4 regions of the Paenibacillus sp. F024 genome follow, and region 1 is predicted to be linked to each of the others. Evidence: riboswitches for the same ligand, from Rfam matches in the RefSeq annotation. Region 1 holds a riboswitch; each other region holds the start of a gene.
What was found. A riboswitch is a leader RNA that binds a small molecule or an ion and turns the genes downstream of it on or off. The one in region 1 is predicted to bind cyclic di-GMP.
Positions count from the first base shown of each region.

Region 1 (6,222 bases):
CTGGGCCGAGAAGACAATGGAGTCCTTTCTTAAGATGAACTTCATTCAAGGCTATGAAGATGGCACAGTAAAGCCGAACCAAGAAATTACTCGCGCTGAGTTTGTATCGATCCTGTCTCGAATTTTCCCGGTAAGTGGAACTAAGCAAGTAACGCTCAACGATGTAAGCCATCACTGGGCATATGAGGCTATCGATCAATTTGCAGCGGCCGGGGTAATCGGCGGTTATGGTGACGGTACATTCCAACCTAATAAACCGATCTCCCGCGAAGAGATTGTCATCATTCTGTCCCGCATCGTGAACATGAACGGTGTATCGCTAGATAAATCCAAGGGTAACTTCGCTGACCTGAACGATTCCTATGCAGCAGACGCAATGAAGACTGCAGCTGAAGCCGGAATCATCTCCGGTAGAAATGACGGAAAATTTGATCCAAAAGTGAACTCCACACGTGCGGAAGCTTTGACGGTCATCCGGAACGCCCTCAACTTGAATCCCGAGATCAAGAATCTGTTGGAATCCTTGGATTAAATAGCGGCTATGGAGCTCAGTTTGAAAACTTATTTATAATATCTCGAATATAACCTGTATTTTCCGTACTAATGGACGGCATTTTTTATATTGATTCAATGATGTCAATCTGCCCTTAAGCAAGCAAGTAGCACAATAAAGAAGCCTGCGGTTGTGCGGCCGCGGGCTTCTTTATGCAGACAATGACGTTACTTAGGGAAGATGGATCTTGTTTTTTGCAAACAAGTTCAACGCATCGTTCCATGTCATTTTGATGTCGCCGTTTTCGTACGGCAATTCAATATCTTGCAGCTCCTCGGGCTTTAACTGCTCTAAGCGATCGTTTTCTTGATAATATGTAATATCGCCTTCAAAGCTTAGTGTTCCCTTAGCGACACCATTGACGATCTTCCCGGTAAACTTGATCTCTTTAAATTGATAATAAAGGCTGTCTTTGGAATTCCATCTCCAGGTTGCGTACACACTAGTTCCTATGCGCGGCAAGGCAGACTCCTTCACCCATATCGTTCTTTGTATTTTACCAAGGTCGTCAAACGGCGAATCATTATTAACCGGATGCCTGTTTGTACCGTCCATGTTTTCCATATCTCTGAGCACAAATTGTTTATACCTAATAAACTTCAGTTCGCTATGATCCACTTGGCCGTTGGTCACCGTCATCATGCCGCCGAACCTTGTCGCTTCATTTTTCACAGCAAACCAGAGGTGGTCTAAAGATTCTTCCGGCATCATAAAGACGCCGTTTATTTTCTTCATCGGCTTTTGCCCGTCCAGAGGGATGTCTTCTTCCTGGACAATCGCCCCCTCCGGATTATAATGAACGAAATAGTCTCCGCCGTCTCTGAACGTGTTCGTTTCGTTATAATTCCTCGTTGTTACGCTGCCGTCGCTATTTTCCTTGTAGCCGAGCCCAAACGCGGCGCATACTTCTTGAATCGGAAAATACACGGTTCCGTCCTGTATAACCGGCTTCGTTTTGAAAGTGATAGGCTTGTCATCAAGCTTTAAAACGGGCGTATTGTCAACGGCGGAATCATTCGTGTGTACGACGGAGCCGCTATGAGCTTGATCGGCTTCTGCTCCGGCATCCGCGTCTCCGCTAGGTACAACCGGCAGCACACTCGTATCGGAACTTTGTTCCGGCCTTGCAAGAAGCTCCCCTAATCCGTGCTCGGACAGGTTCTTAATGAACTGCACGGCCTCGGCACGCGTGAGCGTCTTAGAGCCGTTAAATCCGGCTATCGTCGGCTGGTCGGCCTCCCCTTGAGCAAGACCTTTGCCGTACATATACCGAATGGCGTCATCGCCGTCATAATGCATGCCTTGCGTCGAGGCGATCAGCTCCGCCACGCGGATACGCGTGATCGGCTCGCTGCGTGCGTTGATATTTTGCGCGTCCACGGGATAATTCAGCGATGAAGACAGCTGATAATAAGGCCCCGCCCAGTCGGCAGAACCACTTTTGATTTCAGGCTTGTAGCCATGAATGAGCATGGACAAAAACTCGGCCTCCGTCACCGGTTGATCAGGCTTGAACGTCCCGTCCTCATAGCCGCTGACAACCTTTTTGCCGACCGCCCAAGCGACGCTGTCAGCCGACCAGTGCAACTTCACATCCGGGAAAGGGACGCTTGGCCCTTGACTGTCCGCATATGCCTTTTGTACAGGCAAGCTTGCCGCTCCGAGGGTGATTGCTGCGTGCAGCGATAACAACAGCTTCATCGATTTCTTCATGTGTTCATAACCTCGCTGTTTCTCATAATGTATGATCGACAAAATAAAAACCACCTTTATACAAGGAGGTTTGATTGGGGGCACACAATAGAATGCGGACTGGCAATCGGTATTTCCCAGTGGAAATCGACGACCCATGCCATTGCGTCCCGGCTTTTCAACCGGTTTGCCCAAAAGTATAATCATGTATTATTTTGTAGATAAATGCAGTATACAGGATGTAATGATGAAACGAAAGTAAAATTTTCCAAAACCTCATGTGATCCGGTGAGATGGTTGTGTTTGTCGATAGTACGGTTCGGATTTTTTATTCCATTCCTTTAACAGAGGTCCTTCGCTTCCGAAGACAGGATCCGTATCCGGACGAGCAACGTTTTTAATGCTCGCGCGCAATTTGTAGTCTGCTTTTGTATGTAAATCATAAGAAACACCGTTGGGATAAGCGCCAATGACCGAGAAGTCATCGCTTGCCTCAATCCGTTTGTGCCCCGTTCCTGCTGGGAGAATGATGACATCGCCCGTCGAAACCTCAAGGATCGCGCCCTGTTCCCCGCCAATCTGTACTTTCCCCCGGCCTGCGCGGATGGCCAACACCTCATGAACATTGCTGTGAAAATGATGGTAACCGAACACGCCGTTGATCCAGCTGTTTGTCCAATGATTTTTATGAAATGTGTCTTGAATCATGTCCGTTTGTCCTTTAAAGGGGTCACGGTACACGAGAACAGGAAAGTAAGGATGGTTCGGTATCGTTCCATCATCTTCAAAACGATAGGCTGAAACTTCAATTGCAGAATCTTCACTATTGAACAAGGAATCGTTCGATGACGGGTTACACATACAATCACACTCTCCTTTGGGCATTCGCAAAAACGGACATGCCCCAAATAAGTACGGTACAACCGTCTTACTTGAGGCATGAGACGAGCAAAGATAAGTTTTTATTTACTCGTTTTATCGCATATTCATTTCGCTTGGCTTTGGACCCTTGCGCCGGTCGCGGTTCAGCTTGTTGATCTCTGCCATATCATTGGCAGTCAGCTCAAAATCAAATACATTAAAATTCTCTTCGATTCGTGATGGCGTCACGGATTTCGGGATTACGATGGAGTTGTTTTGCAAGTGCCAGCGCAGTACTGCTTGAGCCGGCGTTTTGCCATGAGCTTCGGCAATCTTCAGGACCGCTTCATCTTTTAGCACATCGCCTCCACAAAAATATCATGTTTGCCGCAAAAATCCTTCAACTCATTCTGGGCAAGGTATGGGTGGCACTCCACTTGGTTTAAAACAGGCTTCACTTCACATTCCTTAAGCAAGCGTTCCAAATGCTCAATATCGAAGTTGCATACGCCGATCGCTTTGGCGCGCCCTTCACGATACAGCTTTTCCATGGCTTTATAAGTATCAATGTACTGATCATATTGAGGAGTAGGCCAGTGGATTAAATACAAGTCAATATAATCGAGCCCCAATCTTTCAAGACTTTCATCAAATGCGCGCAAGGTGTTATCGTAGCCTTGATCGCTGTTCCAGACTTTTGTCGTAATAAACAGCTTTTCACGAGGATCAGCCGATTGTTGAATCGCTCTGCCGACACCTTTTTCATTCTTATAAATCATCGCAGTGTCAATAGATGTGTAACCTACTTCAAGCGCTTTGGAAACCGCCGCTTCAGCTGCATCATCTTCTACCTGCCAAACGCCGAACCCGAGTTGAGGCATTTGCAAACCATTGTTTAAGGTAACAAAATTCATACGATTATCCCTCCCAATTTAATTAAATAATCAAGCGTTGCCCAGCAGCTTCAAGGATTCACGATTGAATGCCGGAAGATCGTCCGGAGTACGGCTCGTTACGATGTTGCGGCTGACGACGACTTCTTCATCTTTGTAGTTTGCGCCGGCATTTTTCAAGTCGTTGCGAATGGAACGATAGCCGGTGATATCGACGCCCTTCAGCAGATTCGTGTCGATCAGCACTTGCGGGCCGTGGCAAATGGCGAAAACCGGTTTGCCCTCCTGAATAAACGCTTTAGCAAATTCTCCAAACCGATCATCCTCACGCAGCAAGTCAGGCGAAAATCCGCCAGGAATTAGCAGCGCATCGAAATCAGTGGGATTGACATCGCCGATCCCTTTATTTAAAGTAAGCTTTTCACCATGTTTACCGGTAATCTCTTTGCCTGATTCCGGTCCAATCGTCACAATCTCGTGGCCTGCAGCTTCGAATGCTTTGGCAGGATCCGTGAACTCCACATCCTCAAACAAATCGGTGATAACAGCAGCTATTTTTTTCCCCATTTAGAATTCCTCCTGCTTTTCTAAAATAATCAGAGTGTATCCGAAATTGCTTTCGCGCACGCTTTAACCAACTCAATATGAGTTGTGTCCTTTTCTTTGCTCAACCGTACCGAAGGACCGGTCAAAGCAATGGCGGCAATGACTTGCTTCCCTTTGTGAATCGGAGCACCTATACAGCGGACGCCGGTTTCTCCCTCTTCATTGTCCATGGAATACCCGTTCAATTGAATACGATTTAATTCTTCATAAAATAAATCAGAGGACGTAATGGTATGCTCCGTCTTTCTAACAAAAGATAATTTTTCAATAATCCGTGTTTGCTCTTCCTTGTCTAGAAAAGCTAAAAGACATTTCCCAATCGCATCCGTATGAAGGGGAAGGCGATCACCGATTTCATGATGGGTTCGCGTTGCATATTTTCCTGGTACGGCTTGTGTGATGATCATTTCCGTCCCATGAAGCATCCCTATATACGTCGTTTCCCCGGTTTCGTTACTCAACTTTTCCATAAAGGAAACGGATCGCCATAGGAAGTAGTCGTGCTTTTGCTGATTTTTTTCCAGAAGCTTCGAAATCAGAAGATCGGATACAACGTATCCATTTTCTTTGTTTTTTTCAATGAGATGATTTTGCTCCAACGTGCTTACCAGACGATAAGCGGTACTCTGATTCAACTTCAATTTTTCGATAATCTCTTGGGTAGATAAATGAGGATGATCTAAAATTAGATTAAAGATGTCCAATCCTTTTTTTAGCGTTCCAACTTCATTACGATTTTTAATTTTGCAACCTTCTCCCTTCCGTTTTTTGTATTTATTTCAGTCATTATTGTAGCACGATGAGAAGTCATTATCAATTAAAGAGAATTTAAAAATAAAATTATCCATTATGGATAATTTTATTCGAATTCTGGTCATGCTAAAGTCTACTCATCCCAGTCAATGGAATACCCGCCACTCTTTTTTACTCCACTAGCAATGATCACATATGTGGAATTGTCAACATCCATTTTTTCTATTCCCCTGCGATCCTCCAACTTCTGGTTTGCTTGTTCGAGATCCATCTTTGCATCAGGGTGAGTTTTTAGCTGATTTGCGCGGTCAATAATGCTGTAGCTTTCTGAGCAACCACTTAATATAAATATAGCAGGAAAAACCTTTTGAAAAACGAAAATAATCGATAAATGCCATCAAAAAATTCGATACTTAAAACCTGTGAGGTGAATGGAGATGTTGGCGCACCTGGATGGACGATTTCTGGTCACCTTCTTGACGGTATTAGAGGAGGGGAGCTTCAGCCGGGCGGCTAAAAAACTTGGTTATGTCCAGTCGACTGTGACCTCGCAAATTCAACTGCTGGAGCAGGGATGCGGTCACAAGCTTTTTATACGGTTTCCTAGGGGAGTTCAGCCGACGGAGGCCGGAGAGATGTTGGCCGTATACGCCCGTCAATTCGTCAAGCTGGGGAAATCGCTGGAGGAAGCGTTCGTAAGCATGGAGCAGCCCCGGGGCACAGTACGGGTTCGAGCGTTGGAATCGTTTTGCGTTACCCGATTAACCGGATTTTTGGGCCCATTCTTTACGGAATATAGGGATGTGCTGCTGAAGCTGGAGACCGGTTTTCAATCGGACATCGTCGAACAGGTGGCCTCACACA
Region 1 covers NZ_JBVASZ010000015.1:41,579-47,800, forward strand. The annotation lists gene ACZYR9_RS16395 (S-layer homology domain-containing protein) at 1-532, shown strand, start outside; gene ACZYR9_RS16400 (S-layer homology domain-containing protein) at 725-2,308, opposite strand; cyclic di-GMP riboswitch class I at 2,360-2,447, opposite strand; gene ACZYR9_RS16405 (cupin domain-containing protein) at 2,522-3,106, opposite strand; partial or broken gene ACZYR9_RS16410 (aldo/keto reductase) at 3,221-4,020, opposite strand; gene yraA (cysteine protease YraA) at 4,051-4,566, opposite strand; gene ACZYR9_RS16420 (IclR family transcriptional regulator) at 4,596-5,348, opposite strand; gene ACZYR9_RS16425 (LysR family transcriptional regulator) at 5,796-6,222, shown strand, end outside.

Region 2 (6,222 bases), on a different contig from region 1:
GTATGGTGGCCTACAAATGCATTGGCAACCTTAAAAAGTCGTTCCGAAATGCCTCCTCTACCCATGAGGTCCCCGGCTAGAATGAAAAATGGGATGGCCATTAAGGGAAAAGAGTCGTTCGCTGTAATTAACACCTGGGTAATCAAACTAAAGGGCAATTCAATACTCGTAAAAAGAATGGTTACTACGCTGGACAGGATCAAGGCAAACCCAACGGGAACGGATAACAAAAGTAAAATAATCAAGGATGCAAATAAAAAGATAGCTGGTGACATTAGCCCTGCTCCCCTCTCTTGTGACTCCATAATGAAATGGATACATTGATTAGTCGAATCGATGTCAAGAGAAATCCAACGGGTAATGAAGAGTAGACCAACCACATAGGCAATTCAAGATTAGCCGATGTTTGTCCGAATTCAAACATTTGTCCCACTAGAACAAATCCTTGATACGTAAATAGGACCGAAAGGGCAAAAACCAGCAAGTATGTCATTTGTTTTAACACTTTTTGAATAAATACAGGAAAAAGGTCTATGATTATGTCAATACTGATGTGTTTATTTTCTTTAAATCCAACTCCGATGGTCAGAAAAATAAGCCAAATAAATAAATACCGCGACGCTTCTTCCGTCCATGTAATTGAATCACCGAACACATACCTTGATACGACTTGAATAAAAATAAGAATAATCATCGTTAACATAAAAAGTGAAACGATCATTTTTTCAAAGTGATGATCTATCTTCTTCAGCATGATACCCGGCCCCCCCTAATGATATAAGATAGAATGTACATCTTTCTAGGAAAGGAGCATCCTTATAGCAGGAATGCTCCTTTTAGGAGGTACAAATTTTCCTATTTAGTAGTCTCTTTCATTAGTTTGTCGAAGATGTCAGCCCCAACCTCAGCTTTGATGTCTGCGTAAACAGCACTCATCGCATCTTTAAATCCTTGCTTCTGCTCATTAGGCAGCTCTGTTACTTCCATTCCCTTATCCACTAAAAGCTTAAGCGCTTTCTCCGCATCCTCTTTGGAAAGCTGGCGATTATACTTTTGGGTTTCTACAGCTGCATCCATAACCACTTTCTGCAGGTCCTGAGGCAGACCATCATAAAACTTTTTGTTGATAATCACAGGCCAAGGCGAATAAACGTGACCGGAAAGGGTCAAATATTTTTGTACTTCATAAAATTTTTGAGAATAGATTAGTGAGAGCGGCGTTTCCTGAGCGTCGACCGTTTTTTGCTGCAAAGCCGCGTAAAGCTCTGTGAACGCAATCGGGGTGGCGTTGGCACCTGTTGCAGACCATGCTTTGATTTGCATCGGGCTTTCAAGCGTGCGTAATTTAATTCCTTTCATATCATTCACGCTTTTAATGGCATGCTTATTATTCGTCAAATGACGGAATCCATTTTCCCAGTAAACAAGCCCTTTAATCCCTTTTTCAGAAAGTGCGCTAAGAACTTGTTGACCGACCTCTCCATCCAGTACTTTATGCGCTGTTGCTGAATCATTGAATACATATGGAAGATCCCATAATGCCATTGGTTTCGAGAAGGCGACTAAAGGAGCGGAAGATGGAGCAGCCATCGTTAGATTACCTAACTGAATAGCTTCAATCATTTCCCTTTCACCGCCAAGCTGACCATTTGGATAAATCTCTACTTTGATTTTTCCATTGCTGTTAGCTTCTACAATTTCTTTGAATTTTTCAAAGGATTTATGGCCAAAATGCTCTTGCGATGTAGCATGCCCGGCTTTAATAACAAACGTTTTATCCGCACTTGCACTTGCGTTATCTGTTCCATTAGACGAATTGGAACAAGCCGCTAATACTAGTGAACCCGACATCATTACCGCTAAGAAATATTTACCTTTTTTCATCTTTATAACACTCCCCTTTTTTTAATTTCATTATTTATGGGCTAGTTCTTGAGCCACCGTTATTATCCAATCTTCTTGACCACCAACCGCCTTTAATTCAGCTATTCTAGTTAGTATATCTCTGGCATCTACTCCATACTCTTTACCTGCCCGTTCAGCAAATAATAAAAATGAAGAATATACGCCCGTATACCCAAGAGTTAGGCTAAGTCTATCGATTTGGACAGGTCTTACCATCATCGGCTTCATCACATTCTCTGCAGCGTCCATGACCTTATATAGATCGATATTGTGCGGGATATGTAATTTGTTCATCACTGCTATCAATTGCTCGAGTGCCGCATTCCCTGCTCCGGCTCCCATCCCTGCCAGGCTTCCGTCAATTCTCGTGGCACCTTCCTCCATGGCAACAATCGAGTTGGCCACGCCGAGCGAAAGATTGTTATGAGCATGAAAGCCGATCTCGATCTGCAGCTTTTCTTTGAACAATGAAACCCTGCGACGTACATCGTCCATCGTTAAAGCGCCGGCTGAATCTACAACATAAACGCTTTGGGCTCCGTACGATTCCATCTTTTTTGCTTCTTCTACAAGCTGCTCCGGATCAGCCCGATGTGACATCATCAGAAAGCCCACCGTATCCATACCCAAAGCCAGACCTGCTTTAATATGCTGCTCCGAAACGTCCGCTTCGGTACAGTGAGTGGCTACCCGAACCACCGACGCTCCCAGGTCCCTCGCTTTTTTCAAATGCTCAATCGTCCCTATCCCAGGAATCAGCAGCACGCCGATTTTGGCCTTTTTGGCCGCAGCTACTGCGGTAGAGATCATGTCTTCCTCCGTCTCTTTCGAAAATCCATACTGTATCGAGCTGCCGCCCAGCCCATCACCATGCGTAACTTCGATAATATCCGCACCTGCATCATCAATGAGCTCTGTCAGTTGAGCAATTTGCTCTACCGTGTACTGATGGGAAATTGCATGCATCCCATCCCGCAATGTAACATCATTAATTAGAATTTTTTTGTTCATTATACATTCTCCTTTTGTACCAACGATGCAGCCATTAGTTCACCTGTTTTCACAGCAGCACAAGTGATGATATCCAAGTTACCTGCATAGATCGGCAGGAAATCGCCAAGCCCTTCCACTTCAATAAAGACTTTGACAATCCCGTCCCTCATAACGGGCTCTGACATAAGGCGGTACCCCGGAACGTAACTCTTTACCGTTTCCACCATGTCATAGATCGACGCCTTAATCTCACTCTCTTTATGGTAAGAATCTTCTGATACTTTGGCATAAATCGTATTTCTCATGATGATCGGCGGATCAGCAGGATTTAAGACAATAAGCGCCTTGGCCTTTTGCGCTCCTCCTATTTTTTCCAGTGCACGGGCCGTTGTGATTGTAAATTCATCAATATTTTGTCTTGTCCCCGGGCCTGCGCTTCTACTGGATACAGAGGCCACGATTTCACCATATTCCACAGGGGCCACTCTAGTAATCGCTTTCATTATTGGTACAGTGGCTTGTCCACCACATGTAACCATATTGACGTTATCAAGTTGTTTAACGCTTTCTTCATTTAAGTTAACGGAAGGGATGACAAAAGGTCCTACCGCAGCAGGAGTAAGATCAACCACCTTCTTGCCCAACCGTTTTAATACTTCGGCGTGATGGTAATGCGCTTTGGCCGACGTTGCATCAAATACAATTTCAGCTAAGGACGAATTGGCTTCAAACCCGGAAACTCCCGTGTCGATCGTCTGCAATCCGTTTTCACGCGCTAACGCCAGCCCCTTGGATTGCGGTTCAATACCTATCATTACAGCAGGCGAAAGCGTCTCGCTTCTAAGCAATTTGTACATTAAATCGGTACCGATGTTTCCCGAACCGATGATGGCGCAATTCACTTTTTTGTTCACTGGTTTTGTTCATCCTCTCTTAAACGTTTCGCAGCTTGTTTGTAAAATTCCCCGGCATTTTGAAGATGATGTACTAACTCGGCTTGAGCTTGTTCGTTTTCTCCGCGTTCAAGGAACTCAACAATCTTAAAATGCTCTTCAATGATTTCTTTTTGATGGTTCATTGTAAAATCCGATGTAACGTCAATCAATGTTTTAATTGGCCCATTGAGTGACTTCCATAACTGAACTAGCGTCTTATTGCCTGTAAGTTGAATAAGCATAAAATGAAAAGTTAAATCAGATTCCACATCACGCTCCCCTTTTAATAGTGCGTCCTCCATATTTTGCACATAACGGTACATCTCCGCTTTCCCCAGCTCTATTGCTTCTGGGGTAATTTGAGAGATTGCAAATTTTTCGAGCTGGATCCTCGTATGATACAAGTTCTCCAGATCCTTTATAGAAAAACCTTCAACCACACTTCTACCGTTTGAAGGTGTAGTCACTAGCCCTTCATTTTCGAGCTGAACAATTGCTTCTCTAATAGGCCCTCTGCTTACACCCAATTCCTTGGATAAAACAGTTTCCTTGAGATGAGAGCCGGCTTTTATATCACCGAGCATAATACTTTTTCTTAAAATAATAAGTACCTGCTCACCTATTTTTTGTTTATCAACGGTTTTTAAATGAATCATACGGCTTCACTCCAAAGTGTTAACAGTTAACTGTTTTTAATATAAGATAAAAGCGCTTTCGCGTCAACGGTTTTGTAGGAATTTTGTTGTTTTATGAATACTCTCACACCATCATGTTCTTTATTAGCTTATGACAAGTCGCCATCTCTACAAGAAGTGACAAGGAATACAACAAGGTATGTGGATGAGTAATCGGATGAAAGATACGTGCAAATCGTGCGGAAAACCAAAAAAGCCAGGCTGCTTGAGCAACCCGGCTATCATTCCATCCGCATGAACCGATAGCTTAGACCCGTGGCTTTGCGTCTCCGCCTTTCGAACGGATTTGCCTTTGTTCATTGCTTAGCCGGCCTGTCATAGAATGTCTCGCTTTGCATCCTCCAATATCATCTTGTCAAAAAAGAGGATATACCGCATTCCGCCGCCCATCCGTCTTCCAAAAACTTGTTCTCGATTCGCGTCCTTTCGGCATTGTTGTTCAGAGACTGTTCAATGGCTTCAAAAATTTTAGTGTTTTTCCATTGGGTTTCCCCGCAATTGTCAGTTAGATTCCCCTGTAGAATGCATTCGGATAATTGTTCGATGCTGTGTAAATTTCGATTCCCTTTTATCGTTATTTCTTTTTTGTCGTTTTCTGTTTGCACCCAAATCACGCCATCGCCACCGTTCAAATCAGGACGATACGCACAAGGGAGCTTAATGATGCCCCTTGTACCAATCACTTCATATTCATTTCGCATCATCGTATCGCAACTGCAGTCCACAAGCGCTTGGATACTGCCCGGGTAGTCGAAAATCATTATGATTGTCTGATATGCTTCGTTTTGTTTCCCTTTCCCTAAAGCAACAATATTCAAGGGCTCCCGTTGAAGAATATGTCGAATGGAATTTAGACCATCGGAAACAGGACAATACCATTCTTCGTTTATAAACTCCTTCATGCCGGCAGGGAAGGAAAAGCTCAATTTTATCATGCTAATATCGCCAATGAAGCCTGTTTCAATTAAATGCTTGACCTCGGTGTGTTGTGGATGGGGAATTCGATAACCGGAGTCCATAAAAAGGACCTTATTGTCTTTGCACGTTTTCATTACTTGTGCTGCGTCCCGTGCGTTAATAGCAGCCGGTTCTTCACATAAGACATGTTTCTTGGCATTGGCGGCCTTTAATGCCCACAATAGCCGCAGGTTACTTGGTAATCGAATATATACTGCATCCACATCGGGATCATGGATGATTTCTTCATAATGACCATGATCGTGTTGAACTAAATCTGCAATAAGAGAATGATTAAAGACAGCTAATAAATCTTCATTACTCGATGGATGTATACTTAATACACCCCATTTTACTTTTTTGCCTTCCATAAATTCTCCACCCTCTTGTCTGGTCAGCTTCTTAGATCCCGGCCAAGCTTCCGATAGATCGTGCTGCGGTGAACACCTAACCTGCTGGCCGCTTCTGATACATTCCCATTGAACTCATTGAGAATCGAACGAATCAGTTCAATCTCCTGATTCCTGCCTTTACTCCTTAAAAGGGACATATTCGGTTTAATCACTTGCTTCATCCTGCAGCCCAGCACTTCCTCCGGCAAATCAGCAACGCGCACAGCATTTCCGTTAGATCTGGCGGCAATCCGATAAGCAATATTTCGCAATTCACGGACGTTTCCAGGCCAATCATAACCCTCGAGAATTCGCATAGCTTCCTCATCGAATCGTGCCGGCGGT
Region 2 covers NZ_JBVASZ010000048.1:13,356-19,577, reverse strand. The annotation lists partial or broken gene ACZYR9_RS25330 (TRAP transporter large permease) at 1-275, opposite strand, end outside; gene ACZYR9_RS25325 (TRAP transporter small permease) at 275-754, opposite strand; gene ACZYR9_RS25320 (TRAP transporter substrate-binding protein) at 856-1,884, opposite strand; gene dmpG (4-hydroxy-2-oxovalerate aldolase) at 1,915-2,916, opposite strand; gene ACZYR9_RS25310 (acetaldehyde dehydrogenase (acetylating)) at 2,916-3,812, opposite strand; gene ACZYR9_RS25305 (GntR family transcriptional regulator) at 3,809-4,489, opposite strand; cyclic di-GMP riboswitch class I at 4,734-4,829, opposite strand; gene ACZYR9_RS25300 (Gfo/Idh/MocA family protein) at 4,876-5,856, opposite strand; gene ACZYR9_RS25295 (sigma-54-dependent Fis family transcriptional regulator) at 5,880-6,222, opposite strand, start outside.
Region 2: another riboswitch for cyclic di-GMP. It lies ahead of ACZYR9_RS25305 (GntR family transcriptional regulator); the one in region 1 lies ahead of ACZYR9_RS16400 (S-layer homology domain-containing protein).

Region 3 (6,222 bases), on a different contig from region 1:
TTCCCCTCAGTCCGCGAAATCGGCAGCCCGAAAACAGACGGTTGTCTAGATTAAAAACTCATGTTAAACATGGGTTTTTCTTTTTGTTGTCAGGTAACGGATCGAAAGGAGCATTGCCAACATGAAAGAGCGAGCTGCGGCAAAAAGCCCTGGATCAGATCCTAAAGTTCCAGGGCGGTATCAATGTTTTTCAAAATCGTTGTCAATTGTTGATGCGATCCACCAAAAAATAGGCTTGCATCAGCCTGTACAGTGAAACGGTACACTCCATCCGTGTCGCAGGTTTGTTTGGCTCGAGTTTATTATACTTCGGGATCAGCCTTAATTGTTTTGTCCCCGAAACGGAATCTTGCGCCCACTCCGGGATCAAGTAGTTGTCCTCATACTCAATATACGCCTTAGACTCATGGCGGGCATACCGGATCAGATAAGCCTTGTACACCATCACGGCCATTTCCGCACGGGTTACATTTTGTTGAGGCCTGAAGGTGCCATCTTCAAATCCGCTCAAAAGCTTGTATTCGACTGCGGTAGCGACAGGCTTGGCGAACCAATCGTCTGAGCTCACATCGGAAAAGGGCGCAGCTTCGTTAAGAGTGGGCGCCAACCGCAGGGAGCGTACGAGGATCACGGCAAATTCCGCCCGGGTAATCGGTTTGTCCGGGCCGAAGGAACCGTCGGCATAACCCGTTACCAGTCCTAGCGAGGCCATTTGTTCCACTTCTTGTTGGCCTGCGTGGTTGAATTCCGTGTGAACGTCAGTAAACGAGACTTGTTGTTCCGTGCTGTTATCTTTTAAGACGGCGGCACCGATGGGCTTGACCGTACCGTCCTTCAGCTTCGCCCGCACGCCGATATGCAGTGCTCCGTCGGGAATCGGTGTTCCCTCAGGAATATCCAAATAGGAATACCCGCACCGATTGGCGGTACATTGGATATCGTTGATCGACATTAATTTCCGGTTCAACGCATCCACATAAAAAAATTCGATAGCCACCGTATCTCCATATTTATTGGAGTAGTTTAACCGCCCCCCGATGACTCCCGGTTTGCCGTCCATATCTTGAAAGCCGACTTGAGTAAAATTGCCAAGGTTAATCCCCGTTGGCTCCAGCGTTGCTTTTTGACTTGCTGTAGAGTCCGCTATGGTTGCGAACGTTTCAGGCCGGCGATGATCGTAGGAGTCTGACGGCACTTCGCCGAATTCATTAACGGGAAGCACATAGACAAGGTTTCCTTGGTTAGGCACAGCTCCGTCCGGAAAAACGTACTCGTAGGAGGCACGCCCTTTTTCTACAATCGTATACGGCTTCGCATCCTTTCGCTGCCAATCGATATGAATGGCATAACCGTACAGAGGTCCTTCATCATCAGCCGCCTGCCAGGTTACTTTGCCTTGGATGGAACCCGGATTCTCATCCATATCGATAAACTGAACCCTTTTCGGTTGGAAACGATCATACGGTTTATCCCAAAAAAACTTCTCGCCGAACTGAATGCCTTCAGCCGTGGACATTTGCGCAAAAACACCGAGATAAACGGCCTCCTCCGGTATGGGCGTTCCTGACGGAATTTGCAGCGTATAATCACCGTATCTGCTCGTATTTCTGGGAATCATGCCGATACCTTTGATCTTCCGCTTGTCCTTATCTAGAAAATAGACTGCATACGATAAGGGAGAAGCCCCATTGACCATGCCCGTAAATTCGCGGTCATCAACCTCCCAACGGATGCTGCCGCTAAATGTGCCGACGACAGAATCCCTGTCTCCGATCTCCGTAATCACCGGCGCCGGAATCAGGCTGGAAGTCTGCAATTGCACAATCGGCTCTTCCGAAATGTCGTCCATCACATAATTAATCAAGCCAGGCCCATTGATCCCTTCCGGCGAGACGGGGTAAATTGCCATTTCCTCCGTTCTTTCCGGTATCGTTCCGCTTGGCACTATGAGTTCATATTCGGATTTCCCTTTTGCCACGTCTATGCTTTTGCTGGAAAGCGCCTTTTTCTGTCCGTCCACCCAGAAATAGACTTTATAGCCGGTGATCGGATTCTCTTCTTGCAGTCCTTTCCAGGTCAGCGCCAATTCCAAGTTGCCCTGGCTTGGGTTCTTATCGGTAATGCGAAGACCTTCTTGAAAACGATGCCGGGGCCTGTCCCATATCGGCATGATCAATCCGGCCGTGCTTTCCTCCAATGCATTTTTGGCGTAAATCCCGAACTTTTCGGCATTTTTTGCGATTTCCAAATCCTTTATGCGGAACATATAGCGTTCCCTCTTGAGACCGATGCTTTTGGCATACGCGATATACTCTTCCTGCTGCTTCACATTCACGCTGCCGAGAAGCTTTATCTTGTTGTCCGTGTGATCCAACACATATATAGCGTAATCCGTAATGTCCGATTGATCGGCGGCGGGAAGAAACTCCAACTCCCCTTCCAAAAGGTACGGCGTATCGTTACGGTCATAAAAAAACGGATCCCGAGGAGAAGCAAGCTCCGCAGCTTCCGCAGACGAAGCGAAAAACACTGCGCCGACCCCAATGAAAACGGCTGACAGCAAACATTGCGAGGCGAATGCTTTGATCCATGTCATCATCATATGTATCCTCCCATTGAAATAAGGACGTTCATCCCTTGCAGCTGTTGTTATTCCGGTTTGACCGGATCTCCGAGCTTAAACAGGCCTTGATGAAATACGGTTCCGTCCTCGTTATACTCAATACCCTTTCCATGAGGCAGCATATTGCTGAATTCGCCTTCGTACCGAAGCTTCCCGCTTTCATAATAAGATTTCCCTCGAACCAGCCGACTGTCCACAAACTCGCCTTCGTGCATCTTGTTGCCATTCGGGTAATAATTCGTACCAAAGCCGTTGCGCATACCGTTACGATATTCGCCGATAAAACGAACGGTTCCGTCCCCGTAATAATAAATCCCCTTGCCATGCGGGTTTCCGTCGATAAATCCGACTTCCAACCGATGACCTTTGGGAAAATATACGGTTCCCGGACCCTCAATGCTATCGTACTGAAAATGGGCGTCATACCATAACGTGCCGTCCTCACGATAGAGCTTGCCATGGCCATGCATGAATCCGTCGGAAAAATGACCTTCATACATCAGTCTACCGTTGGCATAATACATTTTGCCGTATCCTTCAAAAAGGGATTGATGAAATTCTCCTTCATAGACGAGCTGCCCTCCGTCATATAGCCTCCCTTGACCGTTCATTTGATTATTTTGGAACATTCCTTCATAGATGAGTGTCCCATCCGCATACCGTTTTCCGTGGCCGTTTGGCTTGCCATCCACCATATCGCCTTCGTATGTAAGCTGTGAAACATCGCTACTCCCGAGCGGACGGATGAAAACAGTACGTGATTCCGCGTCCCATTTCACCTCTCTGCCGGATGCTTCGCCAACAAAACGCAGCGGAACGAACGTTTGATTATCGATCAATCGTGGAGCGACCGCGAGAGATTTCAGCTTGCCGTTGACCTTCGCCGTCGTGCTGCCAATTTGAAGCTCAAGCTCCAGGCCATCCTTCTTCCCTGTAACAACCTGTCTTTCCGCCTCCCATGCAATACTTAATCCAAGCGCTTCAAAAGCGGGGCGGAAGGGGACGAGCGTATTCCCGTACTCGATGAATGGGGGAACCGTAAATTCCAGCTTCTTTCCGTCGATCACTACGTCAATCTGTTTTTCCGCTGATGTTACGGAAACCAAACTAAAGCAAGACCACAAACAGAGAAACATAGCGATCATTGATTTCGCCTTCCATTGAAACAGAAAAACACCCTCTTTCTGATAGTTGGTCGGCATAGACGCAAAAAACTGCGCAAGCCAAATATAGCCGCGCAGTACCCATGGATAAAATCAAACGATGCAGCGAAACGGCAACCTGGCGATCATCATCCTGTAACAAGGACCTTAGACCCATGGCTTTGCGTCATTTTCCTTTCGGAAAATTTTGCCTTTGACTTTTTCATTTTAAATGAATATAAAGTATTACTCAACTATGAATTTCCAATCATTCCAAACTTTTAAAAACATCTAAAGACATAGGACCATAGTATGGGGAACCTTGCTTCGCAGCTTTTTAAAATAAAGCAATCTAAAAGAAACCATGCTTCATTACTCTTGTTAATATGAAAGGTAAGAATATATAAATCATCAAATCTAAGTTTTTCACTAAACTTGGCTTCTCATTTCATCCGCGACATACCGATCTTAGTCATCGGAGATCATCAAGTGGTGGTAATGCTTTTTCCGGAGATCTGGATGGTAAAGAAATCAATATCAGTGGAATACATTTCTAATTGTTGGAGATAATGCTGCCAGTAGAGTCTTGTCGGCTGAGGAACCTGAGATATCGTTCACGTATAGCTAAATGATAAGATGTAAATAAAAAAATCTATAAAATAATAACAATGAATGAAGGAGTGCTGAGCATGTCGGTTGATGTTTATCTGAATTTTAATGGAAACTGCCGTGAAGCAGTGGGGTTTTATGCAGAAGTGTTTGGAACAGAGAAACCGAAATTTATGACTTTTGGAGATATGGCGCCAAACCCTGAATTTTCTCTACCGGAAGAAGCGAAACACCTCATAATGCACACGCGGCTTACCATTGGCGGAAGCAACGTTATGTTTTCAGATGTTTTTCCCGGGATGCCTTTTGTGGTTGGAAACAACATCAGCCTGGCCTTTGTAAGTAACAACAAGGATGAAATTGAATCTGTCTTTAATCAATTGAAGGATGGCGGTTCTGTAGGCATGGAGCTGCAAGAAACATTTTGGAGCAAATACTATGGCATGGTGATCGATAAATTTGGAGTAAATTGGCAGCTGAACTTAGGCATCGGAGACTGGTAACGATCTATTTATTATTAAAAAATGTATAGAGGTTAACTTGGAAAGTTTGGCTCCGCATAGAGGGGGCCGCTTTTTTTATTTGGAAATGAAGCCATCTTTTTATCGAACGGCTAGAGTACATGCCATTGATGGGATGTTCGCGCGAAGCATTAATAACAAAAAATGTATATAACGCAGCACGATGAAGTTCAATCGGATAAGGGGCATGTTGCGGGATGTTATTAATTATTAAAAACAACAATAGTCTGTTCCATATTCTTACTTGTTGCAACGGAGGTTTTTTCTTTTTGACAGGTATGATAAACTTGGACTCATCAATAAAAAATGAAGTAAACAAAAGTTGAGGCCCTATAGGGTGCAACGTAACCGCCCAACGTTATCAATATAGGTTAGCTTTATCTTAATGTGTGTCACAATAAGCGAAACGTATGTTAACGTTTTGGTAGAAGGGAGTTTTGAGCGATGCAAATATCTGATTTTCTTTTGCCCAAGCACAAAGTAGCCTATATTCATTCAACTGCTAACATGCAGGAGGCCCTGGAGATATTAGAGAAAAATCAATACACGGCAATTCCTGTTATTGATGGGGAGGGAAAATATGTTGGAACTCTCTGTGAAGGGGATCTATTCTGGAAGATGAAGAACACTTCCGGATTAAGCTTTCGAAACTTGGATATTGTCAAAGTTTATGAAATTAAACGTCGTATTCATAATGAATGCGTGTCGGTCAAAGCGCGTCTTGAGGATATGCTTCATTTGGCTGCTGACCAGAACTTTGTTCCCGTCGTAGACGAAAACCAAATCTTTATCGGAATCATCCGCCGTAAAGACATAATTGAGTATTACACTAGTAATATTACCGATTAATAGAGCATGTTGAAGAAAAGGAATACTATGTGAGATTTTTAAAAAAAGAGTTGTATGATTAATTTCACCAAGAAATGCTAAGCGTATATGGGAATGTTAAAATACTATTTAAGATTAAATGCAAAAAAACGTAGGATATTAATCTATTTGATAAATGCAAAAAAAATGTTTTTTATTTCTTCACGACGAAACCTTTTGCTACTGTAGCAAAGGTTTTTTCTTTTTATTGCAAGGTATGCTAAGCTCTAACTATCGTCAATAACATCCTGAAATCAAGGAAGTGGTGCCCCATGACAACAAACAACAAACCCAATAGATTAGCCAATGAAAAGTCACCTTATTTGCTGCAGCATGCTTACAATCCGGTAGATTGGTTTCCTTGGTCAGAAGAAGCTTTTGATAAAGCGAAACGGGAAAACAAACCTATTTTCCTATCTATTGGCTATAGTACATGTCATTGGTGTCACGTCATGGAAAG
Region 3 covers NZ_JBVASZ010000010.1:61,867-68,088, forward strand. The annotation lists gene ACZYR9_RS12345 (S-layer homology domain-containing protein) at 203-2,602, opposite strand; gene ACZYR9_RS12350 (stalk domain-containing protein) at 2,650-3,768, opposite strand; cyclic di-GMP riboswitch class I at 3,896-3,988, opposite strand; gene ACZYR9_RS12355 (VOC family protein) at 4,455-4,877, shown strand; gene ACZYR9_RS12360 (CBS domain-containing protein) at 5,340-5,744, shown strand; gene ACZYR9_RS12365 (thioredoxin domain-containing protein) at 6,035-6,222, shown strand, end outside.
Region 3: another riboswitch for cyclic di-GMP. It lies ahead of ACZYR9_RS12350 (stalk domain-containing protein); the one in region 1 lies ahead of ACZYR9_RS16400 (S-layer homology domain-containing protein).

Region 4 (6,222 bases), on a different contig from region 1:
AGCACTGGTAATCAATTTTTGGGGTACGTTTTGTCCGCCATGTGTGAACGAGATGCCGGCTCTGCAAAAACAATATGATCAATGGAAAGACGACAATGTGGTAGTGCTTGGCATTAACTTAAGTGAAAGCCGGGTTACAGTACAAAGTTTTATTGATCGATACGCGATTACGTTTCCGATCATTATCGACAACGACAACGAAATCCGAAACAAATATAATGTTATGTCTTATCCCACGACGTTTTTCGTAGATTCATCTGGCGTGATCAAAGATAAATTTATTGGTGAGATGAAAGAACAAGATATCCTCATCCGGATAAATCGATTATTACAATAATTGCTTCGTGAGCAGTTTATGATCAGGAGGCTGCAATGGATAAATTATTCAACAAATATTATGATCGGTTGATGCAGCCGCTAGAAACAAAAATATTCGGCCGGATAAGAAAACAGCTTCTTTCTAAGGCGAAAGGAAAAGTGCTGGAAATTGGCTCAGGTACGGGTATTAACTTTTTGTACTATGAGTTTGCAGATCAAGTCATTGCAATAGAGCCAGATCCAATGATGTTGGAGCAATCCCTAATTAAAGCACGTGAAGCTACAGTTCCGATCGAAGTGGTACCGGGAGATGCCCAAAATCTACCGTATCCAACCAATTCGTTCGATTCAATCGTTGGAACACTAGTATTATGTACGATACCTGACCCGGCGAAAGCTCTGGCCGAAATCCATAGAGTATGCAAGCCTGAAGGAACGATTTTAATTTTTGAACACGTAAGGTTAAATCATCTGGTCCTTGGTAAAATACAAGACTGGTTAACGCCCGTTTGGAAACGATTATGTGTTGGTTGTCATTTAAACCGCAATACACTTGAAACCGTTGAACAAGCAGGTTTCAGAGTGGTGCAAACGACGTCGATGTGTAGGGAACTGTTCCTAGTAATTGAAGCAAGAATAAAATAAATTGGAAATGTGAGACTGCGGTGAACGATAAAGCGGCAGTTATTCTGGAAATAAAATAGACTGCTTTTATGTATCCGCGAAACACTACGTTATGTAGTTTATAATAGATGCTTGTCAAGGTTCGATGTGTGATGAAAGCATAACTGCCAAATCTATTTAACGGATTTTGGGGGGTGAATAGTTAATGTACTCCTTTTTTAGTAAAATTAGCGCCTTCCTTAGCGAACCATTCGTTAACGCGGCGAACACTGATATCGCCTTTCTTGCGGCGCTGTTTCTCGGTTTTGTTGGTTCGGTTGCTCCTTGTCAAATGTCAGCGAACGTTGCGGCTATTACTTACTTTGGGCAGCGTCAAGCGCAAGCAAGGTTGTCGTGGCCCGAAACGTTCATGTATTTATTAGGGAAGATGATTGTATTCAGTATTTTCGGTGCTTTGTTTTGGTTTTTCGGTCAAAAGATATCCACTGACATGATCCCTTTATATTCTTTTGCAAGAAAGCTGCTTGGGCCGTTATTGATTTTAATCGGATTGTTTTTGCTTGGCTGGATTCGGCTTCCTTTTCAACTTGGGGCTCGAGTGGCAGGATTTTTTGAAAAATTGGCCGATCGAACCGGAGGAAGGAGCGGAGCCTTTCTAATGGGGATTGCATTTTCGCTAGGATTTTGTCCAACAATGTTTGTTTTGTTCTTCGGTTCGCTTATGCCTTTGGCATTGCAATCAACATATGGCGTAGTGTTGCCATCTGTTTTTGCAATCGGTACCGCAATGCCGTTTTTACTAATTGCCGGGTTTGCTGTAGGTTTCGGGTTAGATCGAGTCATTGTTAAGCGTGCCAAAAGGTGGGGGTTGTGGATACAAAAACTTGCGGGTGTGTTATTTATAGTGCTGGGCATAAGCGATACCTTGACATATTGGACTCTAATGTAAATCATGGGAGGTGCCAACGGAAAAATAATGCAGAGTGAGAGCCACGAGTAGTTGATTAGACCTATTGTGTGATCAAGAAATTTTTCGCGAACTTACAATTTGTGACGCTTCTATAGTTTATCCTGTATCATTCGATATGAAATGATATAGAATCGACAAATATCAACACATTTAAACACGTGGGACTTAGGGCGGTGCCAGAAAAATAAAAATTATGGTATTATAAGGCTATGATTTGGAAGAAATAATAGGAAAAATGGCAAACCAGATCGAAAGGCTGGGACGCAAAGCCACGGGTCTTCTGCACTATTGCAATGATCGCCGGGTTACCCTCACAAATCTCACATCTACGAAAAACTAGACACGGCCGTTTGAGGGTACGTGTCTTTTTGTCGTGATTCTAGAATGAATACGAGGTGATGATATATGGAGGAGCGTGTACGCTATGCTGCAAAAGTTGAAGAAGTCATGCGCTGGCAAGAAAGCAGGATACAAGTATTGCTGGTGGACAGCGACCCCGTATGGCAACAACGGTTGACGGCGTTGATCGATGCTGAGCCGGATATGAGTATATCTCATATTGCAACAAACAAAGAATCGGCTATTCGAGCCAGTATGCAATTGGATTTAGACGTAATGATTCATGACCCGGTGTTACATTCGTCGCAACAGGATGGATTGGATACAATTGCCGAAGTGTTGAAGATCAAATCACTGCCAATCATTATCTTGACTTCACTCTACCAGCCCGAGATCATTGTGGATGCAATGCTGGCCGGAGCGATCAATTATATTACCAAGATCAATTATGTGGATGTCGCAAGTGCCGTCAGGGAAGCGTATCAAGGGCAATCCTCCCTTCACGCCGATGTTGCATCCATCATCCGTAATGAAATTGGACTTGTTAAGCGAAGGGAATTGCATCGAATGCTGACTCCTACTGAAAAAGAAATCTTGCAGTTGATCGGTTGGGGCTATACACAACCGGTAGTTAGAGAATTGCTCGGAATCACGTCTAACACAATGAAGACGCATGTTCGCAATATCATTCGCAAATTCGACGTATCTTCCATTCGCGAAGCAGCGGAAAAAGCGAAACGTAGGGGCTTGTACGATCAACTAGATCGCATCACCTGTTAGCGATTCGTTTCCGATTCGAGCCGTTTCGCGATGGTTTGACAACCAATGATCTGTTGGTATGAGGGAAAAATCACCCTCCTCTTTCGAATGTATTATTGGTAAAATGTGGACAAATGCAGGTATCTACAGAGGAATTTTATTACCAAGTTTGTAGGAGGTGAGAATCAAAAATTGACTTAAGTTGCGAAAAATGGCATCCTTACTGCTTCCTCCACTTTACTAGAGAAGGGACGATGATAATGAAAACGGAGCGTGAACAACCTATAATCATGACGATTAACAGGCAGGCTGGCGGAACAATTTCAGGCAGCATGCACAGCAAGGAGGGAATTGTGATGACGCTGACCCAGCACCCCGTCCCCTATGAGAAAGTAGAATTATGGCTGAAGTCTTACAAGGACTGGAAGGCGAGACTGAAGTACATGCAGTCAGAACTGTCCTACATCCCTGAATTAACGCGTACGCTACAAATGGTTGCGGCTCACAGCAGCGGCAGAAAACAGGAAACGGTTTTACGGACGGTTATACGACGTATCGAAATCACCGAACATGAAATCCCGTTGCTGCTATCCAGAATCGGTTTGATCGACTATGCTTTCTCGGCTCTCACCCCGGAAGAAAGCTTGTTCATTCGGTTACGATATATGGATCAACTGGCGCTTTCAGACGCCATGAGCCGCCTAGCACTTTCCCGCCGCGCGTACTTCTACCTTCGAAAGCGAACATTGCACAAAATCTATATGAAAATCAAAGATCGGGCGGTTTTGTTGGATTTGGATTCGTCCCAAAATGATTGACCGGTTTCAGAAGATGCATATGCGCATCTTCTTTTTTTGCGTCCATTTTTCATTTTAATACGTTTTTATTCGTTACGTCCAATCCCAGTAAATACGATTAATGTCTCGCCAATTGATTCAATGAGTATTGAGGAGATTATAACACATACATTGGATACTGAGAATAGCGAATCTATCGAATGTTCATTTGACTTACTCTGCCTTATAAGCTGAAAGAATAAGGTGGTGGAAATGTGAACTCAATTCGGGATTCGTTAGGTCAGCGCATTCGCACATTGCGGGAACAATACGGATGGACGCAAGAGCAGCTTGCAGAGCGGGCAGACCTCCATCCTAATTATATCGGACAAATTGAACGCGGGCTAAAGAACGTTTCATTGGATAATATTTATAAACTGGCTGTTGGTTTGCGCATGGATTTGTCTCAGTTATTTGTTTTTGAGAATCGCGAACTTCCAGAGCCGTTGTCCCAGATTGGCCAAATGCTACAGCATTGTTCCGAAGAAGATTTAGATTTTCTGATTCAACACATCGAGCATTTGTTGAAGTGGAGACAAAAGTAAGTAACTGCTCGAAAGGAAGCGCCGGAACTGCATCGAACATGCACCGAACGCAGCACTGGATTTGCTCTCTTTTTGCACAAAGTCTGCACGCGTTATGCACATGATCCGTGTTATGATGTTAGTGTGGACAGGTTGTGCAACCACAAGCATCATGAAGACTGGTTGTCCCTTTCATCAAGCGCCGTTTCTTTCCCTGCTATCCCAGTGGGAAGAAATACGGCGCTTTTTTTATTTTGTTACTGATACAGCAGTCGTCGACTATATTCCGAATGTAAAGGAGTTGAACTAAACATAGGGCAACGCCAACCATCAAAGGCCCGCACAATTTCTCGCACGGTGTTGCCAGGTGAGAAAGGGAGTTGATGTTGATGTATCCCGACGACACATAATAACAAGCGGCGAATGATTCATCGGCATGCGTGGAATCAAGTTTATCAAGTCTTACGATCAGACCTGGTCGCAATCAAGCGTTGGCACGCTCTGCGGCAAGGTCTTTTTTGTTGTCCTTCCCGCTTGTCAGGAAGCGTCGGCTGTCGCTCTCCCCCCTCTGTTTTGATTGATCAAACAAACCAAAACGGAGGGACGAGTATGAAAAAGATCAATTTGAAAGACATATATCCTTTTTGGAAAACGGATGTATGGGTTGAAGTGGATGACGAGGTGGCTCAGGAGCTGCATCGGTTTGAATTAATTGAAAGCGCATACAAACTGCGCACGTATCGTCACCGGGCGTATTACTCGCTGGATCGAAACGATGGAATTGAGAAGGACGTTCTTTTTCTTTCGATTTCGCCGGAGGAGTACTATGAACGCAAGCTCTCCCGGCAACAGCTTTACGAAGCGTTGTGCCAGTTGCCGGAGAAATCGGCCAGACGAATTTATGCACACTTTTTTCTAGGCATGAGCAAAGTCGCTATTGCCAGAGCTGAGCATGTCGATGAACGGGCCGTTCGTAAATCTATTAAACAAGGCTTAAAGATAATGGAGCGTCTACTCAAAAACATGTGATTTTTCGTCATTGGGTCCGGTTTTCCCGTCAGAATGAAATGTTATATAGAGGATCTTTTCAGACAGCGGCTGGTTGCATCCAGCCGCTCATCATTCTCGGTGAGAGGGGCAAGTATCGATGCATCCTATTCGATTTCGGGATGAAGAACACGAGAGGTTCTATCATCAAATGCTGGCTGAAAGGAAATGCAACGACGGCTATCATCGTGCGCTTTTTTACACATTGGGCATTTCCCGGGAAACTAGGAGTCATGTACGTGATTTGTTTGATTTTTCTAACGGCGGCATTAATCCCAAGGGCCTTTCGGCCCCATGGCAAACCGGCAGTTCCATTCGAATATGTCGGCTCGCCTTTAATCTATGGAACGGGTGGACCGAACCAGGTGGGGAACGCTTCTCCACTCCCAACGAATTATTCGATTGCAGCTACGCCCCTTTCTTTTTCGAGGCAATTCATCTTCGTTATCCGGAATATTTCCGAAGTCAGGAAAAGATTTTCAAACGGCTATCTGAACAAACCCGCTGAACAGATACCGATTGTCGGGGGTGCATAAGAAGATGAAAGAAATTAAAACGAGGGTTGTTGTAAAAAACATAAAACGGCTGGATAGGTTCAAAAATTTAATGGAACGAGTAAGGAAAACGGGTGTCCGAGTCAAGAATCATACAGACAACGATGAGTCGACTTCCCCATCTCCTGTTGAATTTGCGCAACACCGCACCGCATCGTCAATTAAAACAATGGCTCAAATGGGCATTCGCATGAAGACCAACAGCAGACTGATTCGGTTGATTCAAAAAAAGAGGGCAACTCCAGTTGAAG
Region 4 covers NZ_JBVASZ010000053.1:10,208-16,429, forward strand. The annotation lists gene resA (thiol-disulfide oxidoreductase ResA) at 1-337, shown strand, start outside; gene ACZYR9_RS25880 (class I SAM-dependent methyltransferase) at 373-963, shown strand; gene ACZYR9_RS25885 (urease accessory protein UreH domain-containing protein) at 1,148-1,891, shown strand; cyclic di-GMP riboswitch class I at 2,140-2,225, shown strand; gene ACZYR9_RS25890 (response regulator) at 2,318-3,031, shown strand; gene ACZYR9_RS25895 (hypothetical protein) at 3,271-3,828, shown strand; gene ACZYR9_RS25900 (helix-turn-helix domain-containing protein) at 4,062-4,391, shown strand; gene ACZYR9_RS25905 (RNA polymerase sigma factor) at 4,980-5,399, shown strand; gene ACZYR9_RS25910 (DUF6075 family protein) at 5,518-5,925, shown strand; gene ACZYR9_RS25915 (hypothetical protein) at 5,958-6,222, shown strand, end outside.
Region 4: another riboswitch for cyclic di-GMP. It lies ahead of ACZYR9_RS25890 (response regulator); the one in region 1 lies ahead of ACZYR9_RS16400 (S-layer homology domain-containing protein).